3 regions of the Pseudomonas sp. 9Ag genome follow, and region 2 is predicted to be linked to each of the others. Evidence: riboswitches for the same ligand, from Rfam matches in the RefSeq annotation. Region 2 holds a riboswitch; each other region holds the start of a gene.
What was found. Region 2 has a riboswitch for cobalamin ahead of ALTERO38_RS02155 (TonB-dependent receptor). Riboswitches for the same ligand answer to the same signal wherever they lie in the genome.
Positions count from the first base shown of each region.

Region 1: linked by a shared signal. The riboswitch ahead of ALTERO38_RS10545 (cobaltochelatase subunit CobN) and the one ahead of ALTERO38_RS02155 (TonB-dependent receptor) in region 2 are both predicted to bind cobalamin.
Region 3: linked by a shared signal. The riboswitch ahead of btuB (TonB-dependent vitamin B12 receptor) and the one ahead of ALTERO38_RS02155 (TonB-dependent receptor) in region 2 are both predicted to bind cobalamin.

Region 1 is NZ_LR733836.1:2,365,102-2,367,367, reverse strand. It holds gene ALTERO38_RS10555 (nitrite/sulfite reductase) at 1-190, opposite strand, end outside; gene ALTERO38_RS10550 (DUF2970 domain-containing protein) at 557-775, opposite strand; cobalamin riboswitch at 935-1,067, shown strand; gene ALTERO38_RS10545 (cobaltochelatase subunit CobN) at 1,154-2,266, shown strand, end outside.
Region 2 is NZ_LR733836.1:482,477-484,742, forward strand. It holds gene ALTERO38_RS02155 (TonB-dependent receptor) at 1-994, opposite strand, end outside; cobalamin riboswitch at 1,089-1,302, opposite strand; gene dxs (1-deoxy-D-xylulose-5-phosphate synthase) at 1,559-2,266, opposite strand, start outside.
Region 3 is NZ_LR733836.1:2,165,407-2,167,672, forward strand. It holds gene btuB (TonB-dependent vitamin B12 receptor) at 1-1,323, opposite strand, end outside; cobalamin riboswitch at 1,433-1,651, opposite strand; gene ALTERO38_RS09535 (metallophosphoesterase) at 1,811-2,266, shown strand, end outside.

The DNA of each region.
Region 1 (2,266 bases), 1.9 Mb from region 2:
ACAACAGCCCATAGGGCACAGCAATACGCAGCATCGGCGCATAGCGCTGGATGTACAGACCGTTTTGCAGGCGAAGAGGCAACAGTTCTGCGTCAGTTAGTTCACCGGCGAGATAGCGGCGAATCTGGTCACGGAACTGACGCACGCGATCCTCGATGATGTGTTGGTCATACTGGTCGTATACGTACATAAATGTCCTGTTTTTTCAGGCTGTCTACAGCTTCTGCGCGCACGGCCGCGCACCCGTTGATGGGAGGCCGGCACGATACCAGCTAGCGTTTATGCGCAAAAGTGATGTTTGGGAATATGTTTAGAACGAAACGCTGCTTTTCAGGCATTTCAATCGCTGGCCTTGAGCGCTCCGTATGCATGGTCTTAACTGCAATCAATGCGATCCTCCACAACAAGGTATACCGCTGTGTCAGAGCATTTTAAACGCCATGATAATGACAGCCGCGCAGATGCCGCCGCGATCTTCTTTCTGATCCTGCTAGCGGTAGCAACAGCAGTGTTCTGGGTAAGTCACCAGTAGACGAGGCGGCTCCGGCTAACCGTGTCAGACGCCGACCAGATAGAGCACCAGTTTGACGACGCCGAGTATCACCAGAACGAACGCTACGGTGAAGCCGATGCCCAGAAGAATGAAATGGCTGGGTTTACCGTGGCTGAAGTCTCGTTCTCGATTTTTCCCGCTTTGCACGCCCAAAGCGCCGGCTAGCATGCTTTGAAGCATCTGCCGCAGCGTGAGCGATTTGGGTTGCCGGTCTTCACTCATATCTGTCTCCGCAAGGCTCGCTGCCTGAAGTCTAGTCAGCAATCCAGCTTCTGCAGACATCGATCCTATTACCAACTGAGCCGTTGCGTCGTCAGGCTTGTGTTTGCTTGATCTTGCCCGGACCGGCGCGTAAGGTGCGCGGCTTGGCCGCCCAGCGGTTGAACACATGAAGTGCGTGGTGCCCGGATCATGGTCCGGGTTAAATGGGAAATCAGTGCAAGCTGATGCTGCCCCCGCAACGGTAGAGTCGATTCGACTGAGCCCGATACCAGCCCGTACTTCCCAGGAACTGTCGCGGTGGGCGACGTCCTCAGAGCATGCCGTCTGCCTTTCTGGCAATAGCAGCTCTGTTGCCCACTGCATCCGGATGGAGTGGGCATGTCTTTCGCGTTTCGCTGCGTGTTTCTAGCGCTTCTGCTGCTGGCTCCAACGGTGCCGGCCAGTGCCAATCAGGTCAATGCGATCATTTCGCAGTACAGCGCTGCCGAGTTCGCTTCGGCGGCTGCCACCTTCAAGCAACGATACCCCGACCGTACCGTCAGTGCGCGCACCCCCGAACAGCTGGCTGAGCTGGACGATGCCGAGGTCGGCCAATGGCTTGCCAGCGGAACGCGTTTGCTCGTGGTCGGCGTATTCGGGCCTGAAGCGGAGCGTCTGCGCCCGCTGATCGACCAACACAGCACTGGCGAACGCTTCATCATGCACAGTGACCAGGCGCTGGTGGCGCTAAGTCGTAGCGCCGGAAACATGCTCTTTGCCAACCGGGACCAGGCGGTACGCCTCGGTGCTGAGAAACCCGGCGGCGATCTGGGTGACTGGGTGCAGGCGCTAGCGGCGGCCAATCCGATCCAGGCGCATTGGATAGAAGCGCGCAGCTATTGGCTGGCCGGTGGCAGCGAAAACATTGCGCGTTTGCTGGCCTGGTTGACGGCTCGTGACACTTCGCGCGGCAGCGCCGAGCCTGCACAGGCGAGGTCGGCGTTGCGCTTCTATCAGGACGGAGTGGTAAAGGAGCCGTCGGAACTGGCGTGGCGCGGTGAGCGAATGGTCGCGGTGATCGACCATGGGCGCGCTGACCGACGCGGAGATTCCGACCTCAACGATGCGCTGTGTCAGACCCTGCAACAACGCGACATCGCGTGCGTCAGCCTGTTTGGCAGCTGGGGCGACGGCACGCTACAGGCGCTGCGCTGGCTCAACAGCGCAGAACATCCACCGCTGGCGGCGGTCGTCGTGCTGCAGGATTTTGTCCTTGGTGGCGGCGAGGGTCGTGAAGACGCAACGGAGCTGCTGAGTCAACTCAATGTGCCCGTGCTCAAGGCCCTGCGTCTGGATGACCGAGACGAGAACGCGTGGCTGCTGTCCAGTGATGGCCTCGCTCGCGACAAGGTGCATTACCAGCTTGCGATGCCGGAATTGCAGGGCACCAGTCAGCCGATGGTGCTGGCGGCGTGGGAATCGTCCCAGATCGACCCGAACTCAGGGATTCGC
Region 2 (2,266 bases):
GGTAATCGAAGCCCAACAGCCACTCGCCGCGGCCTGACGTACTGTCCCAATTGGCGGTGAGGCGAGGGCTGATGGTTTCGACGCGGGTCCCTTCTGTGAACGGACTACCTGAAATCAGGCCCGCCCCATCGCTGTCTCTGATGCTGTAGTCCAGGTTCGCGGTCCAATGGCGACCTAATGCCTGTTCGCCCGCAAAGCGATGCACGTCCGTCTTGCTGTTGTTCCATTCGTTCGAGGTGCTTGCTCTGCGGTCGGCGCGGCGTTGCGCGATGGTGAGGCTGCGCGGGTAGAGCAGCTCATCGTCGATGTTCTGGTATTCGTACAGAAGCCAGCCGCTGTCATGGTCATAGCGGAGGCGTCCGAACAGGTCGCGGTAGCTGGCGTCGTTGTGGTCGCGATAGTTGTCCGTATTCCGGGTCTCGCCGCTGATATACGCCGAAAGACCACCTCCGAATGACTGAGAAACATGGCCTCGGTATGCCTCCAGATCATGACTGCCTTGGGTGGTTTCGATATAGGCTTCGTTGCCGGACGGGCGTCGCGTAACGATGTTGACCACCCCACCGACAGCCTGGTCGCCGTATAGGACTGTTCCGGCGCCGCGCAAGATCTCGATCCGCTCGATGTTTGCAAGCGGTACGCTATTCAGGTCCGGGCCGCTGAGACTTGGATTGTTCAGCCTCCGGCCGTCGACCAGAACCAGCACGTTGTTCACCGCGTTGTCCCCGAAACCACGCAGGCTGATGGAGGCATGGTTGCCGTCACCGAGCGTGTCACGGATCTGGATACCAGCTTTCCCGTTCAGCACCTCTATCAGGCTACTGGCTGCACTCCGCTCGATTTCGTTCCTGTCGATCACTCGAGTGCTGGCCGGAGCAGGCTTTTCCAGGGCAGTCGCTCGGGTGATGACCATTGGAGGAGCTTGGTAAGGCTCCAGGGCGGCAGCAATGCTCGGCAGCAGCGCCACGGCCAAGGCAATAGGAGACAGTTTCATCAGGTTCGATCCTCAAAAGTTCAACGCTTTTGAGAAGGGCAGGAACAAGGGCGGAATGACGGGCAGCCGCGCTTGACGGTGCTGCCCTCCGCAACACCAGTCGAATCCGTCAGGCCGGTCTCCGGGCTTTCGACACGCACCTTGCTCGCCTTCCCGTGACGTGCACAGTGGCGGTTGAGCGGGCGGTGATCCTCTGATCACGGTCGATTACCGTTGCGGGGGCAGCGCCGGCCTTGCTCTTCGAGCGCACCGGCTTCCCGTTTAATGCGGACCTGGAGGTCGCGCACACCTGGGCGGATTGGAAATCGCGCGAACCTTACGGCCTGGGCTGGGGAAAGACAAGCGAATGAATGGTGCGCCTCAACGCAAGCGTTTCGACGGTCAGAATTGGTCAATTGGATCTTGATGTGGCGCATGGTGCGCTAGGTCGACCTGCCAAGCCGGCTGTAGAAGCCCAGCGCGAATCATGCTGTCCTCGATCCGCCGAGCATGGGGCGGATCGAGGTGACGCAACTTTCGCGGTGTGGCTAGCCGTCTCGCTGCTACCTGCGGTGGCGCTGGACCCTACGGCTGGGTGCGCAAGTCCGCCAGGCGCGCCTGAACCGCAGCTTCAATTCCGGCGGCGTCCAGTCCGCACTCCTTGATCATCTCGGTGGGTTTGGCATGTTCGACATAGTAGTCGGGCAGGCCAAGATGAAGGATCGGTGTGCTCAGGTTCTGCGAAGCGAGGAACTCGCCGACCGCGCTGCCAGCACCGCCCATGATGCTGTTCTCCTCGATGGTCACCAGTAGGTCGTGGCTGTCGGCCATCTGGCGAACCATCGCCTCGTCCAGGGGTTTGACGAAACGCATGTCGACGACGGTTGCGTCCAGGGCTTCGGCAACCTGCATGGCTTCCGGCAGTTGCACACCGAACACCAGCAAAGCGACCTGCTTACCTTCGCGCCGCACCACTGCCTTGCCGATTTCCAGCGGTTCGAGGCCCGGTTCCAGGCTTGCGTTCGGGCCGGTACCACGCGGATATCGCACGGCGGCGGGACCTTCGAAATGATAGCCGGTGGTGAGCATCCGGCGCATCTCGTTCTCATCGCTTGGGGTCATCACCAGCATGCCGGGGATGCAACGCAGATAGGTCAGGTCGAAGCTGCCCGCGTGGGTCGGACCGTCCTCGCCAACCAAACCAGCGCGGTCGATGGCGAAGAGTACGTCGAGGTTTTGCACCGCGACGTCATGAATCAGCTGGTCGTAGGCACGCTGCAGGAAGGTCGAATA
Region 3 (2,266 bases), 1.7 Mb from region 2:
CTCCGGCTGCAGGTCGGGGTTGCCGGCAGTGAAGCCGGTGTCCGGCGCGTAGAGATCGTTGAAGGTGGGCGCCTTGAATGCCGTGCCGTAGGACGCGCTCAGTATCAGGTTGTCACGCAGGTCATAGCTCCAGCCGAGATTGCCGGTGTCATGGTTGCCGAACTGCTCGTTGTCATCGCGACGCAGGCCGGCCAACACGCCGTGACGGCCGAAGCGGCCCTGGTACTGAAGATAGGCGCCTTTGTTGTCGCGCGTGTCGACCGCATAGTCGTCCGTCACGTCGATGCGGTCTTGCTGGTAGTCGAAACCAAGGGTTAGCAGCTGATCTTCAGCCACGCTGAAGTCATTCTGCCAATTGAAAGAATCGCGCTTGGTATCGAAACGCGAATAGAAACGACCGTCGCGGAAGTTGTCGGTGTTGTCTTCGCTATGCCCGGCCTGCAGGGTGACCAGCCATGGATCGATCGGCGTGAATCGTGCCCGGCCGCCTATGACTTGCTGGCTGCCGTCGCTGTAGGCAAAGCGGCCCGTAGCACCCGAAGTGGACCGAGAGTCGTAGTCGCTGTGAGTGTCGACGTGCAGCCAGCTGCCATCCAGCACCAGTCCACTGTCGAAGCGGTAGCCGCCGCGCAAGGCGCCCGACAGCTCACGATAACCGTCGGCATCAGCTTCATAGGCGCGAGGCGAAGTGGGCCGATAGGCTCGCGAATTGATGCCGTCGGTTGACGCGCTCGCCACGCCGAGATTGAACCAACCGGCACCCTGGCTACCGGATATGCCGGCGGTACCGTCAAAGCTGGAGCGACTGCCCGCGCCTGCGGAGAAATAGGGTTTGAACCCTTCGCCATCGCCGCGCCGCGTGAAGATCTGCATGACCCCACCCACCGCTTCCGAGCCGTACAGGCTGGAACGCGGACCGCGGACGAGTTCGATACGCTCGATCTGCTCGACCGGTATGTTCTCAAGCGACGCACCGCCCGATGTGGCCGATCCGATTTTCACCCCATCAACCAGAACAAGCAGATGCTGGCTGCTGGTACCGCGCACATAGACCGAAGAGGTCTTGCCGCGTCCGCCGTTGGAAGCGACGTTGACGCCAGCCAGGCCGCGCAGCAGTTCAGGAACGCTCTGCACCTGACTGCGCACAATCTGCTCGCGAGTAATAACGCTGGTGGAGGCAATCGGGCTGAGCACCTGCTCGGTCCGCGTGGCCGTGACCACCTGTTCGTTGAGATTCAGCGGCTGTACCGGCTGAGCATGGGAAAGCGAAGCATAGCCAAGCAGCACGAACGCTGCCGAGGTGTTGAGGGTCTTGCAGGTCAAGTTCAGGTCTCCGTCGTGCCCGCCGCACGACAACAGTCGATAAGGGCAGACGGAGAATGCGAAGGGAGCGCAGGTGCAAGCAGCCGCACCCCGATCAGCGCCCGCCGCACTGCCGTGGAATGCGACAGGCCGGTCTCCGGGCTTGCGAGCGGATGCCTTGCATCCTGGAACCGCAGCCTTCCCATGCCTGTGGCACAGTGGCTGTGAGCGGTGTCCTGTCTCGCCTACCGTTGCGGGGGCAGCGCCGGAATCTTCATCGAATGAACCGGCTTCCCTGTTTCACCCCTCTGGCGTTTCGCCAGGGGGCACCTGAAGCAGCGCGGAGGGTAGTCCAAGGCCCTGCGCAGCGCAACCGAAAGCGATCAGGACCCGAGCCAGAACAGGTTTCGGGAGCGCTGCTTGCGATTTACCGGAACGCCGGGCGCCGATTGGCTTCGAATGCAACAATGCCACCCGTCACAGACATCAGACGAGAAGACAGCCACCCATGACCAGCATCGTGCAGATCTCCGACACTCACTTCGGCACCGAACAGCCCGCCGTCGTGCAAGCCATGGAAGACCACGTGCGCGAGCACGGCGCGGACCTGCTGATCTTTTCCGGCGACATCACGCAGCGCGCCAGGGCTGGACAGTTCGCAGCTGCTCAGGCCTTCGTGCAGCGCCTGCATGGGCATGGCATCCCGAAGGCGCTAGTGATCCCGGGGAACCATGACATCCCGCTGTATAACGTCTTTGCGCGTTTGTTCATGCCCTACCGCAACTACCGTCGCCACTTTGGTGACGATCTGGAGCCGACCTTCGAAAACGACGAGATGCTGGTCATCGGCCTCAACACCACCCACCCCAGGCGCCACAAGGATGGACTGGTGACCGACAAGCAGGTGCATGCGGTTGCCCGGCGCCTCAAGCAGAGCGACCCGAACAAGATCCGTATCGTGGTG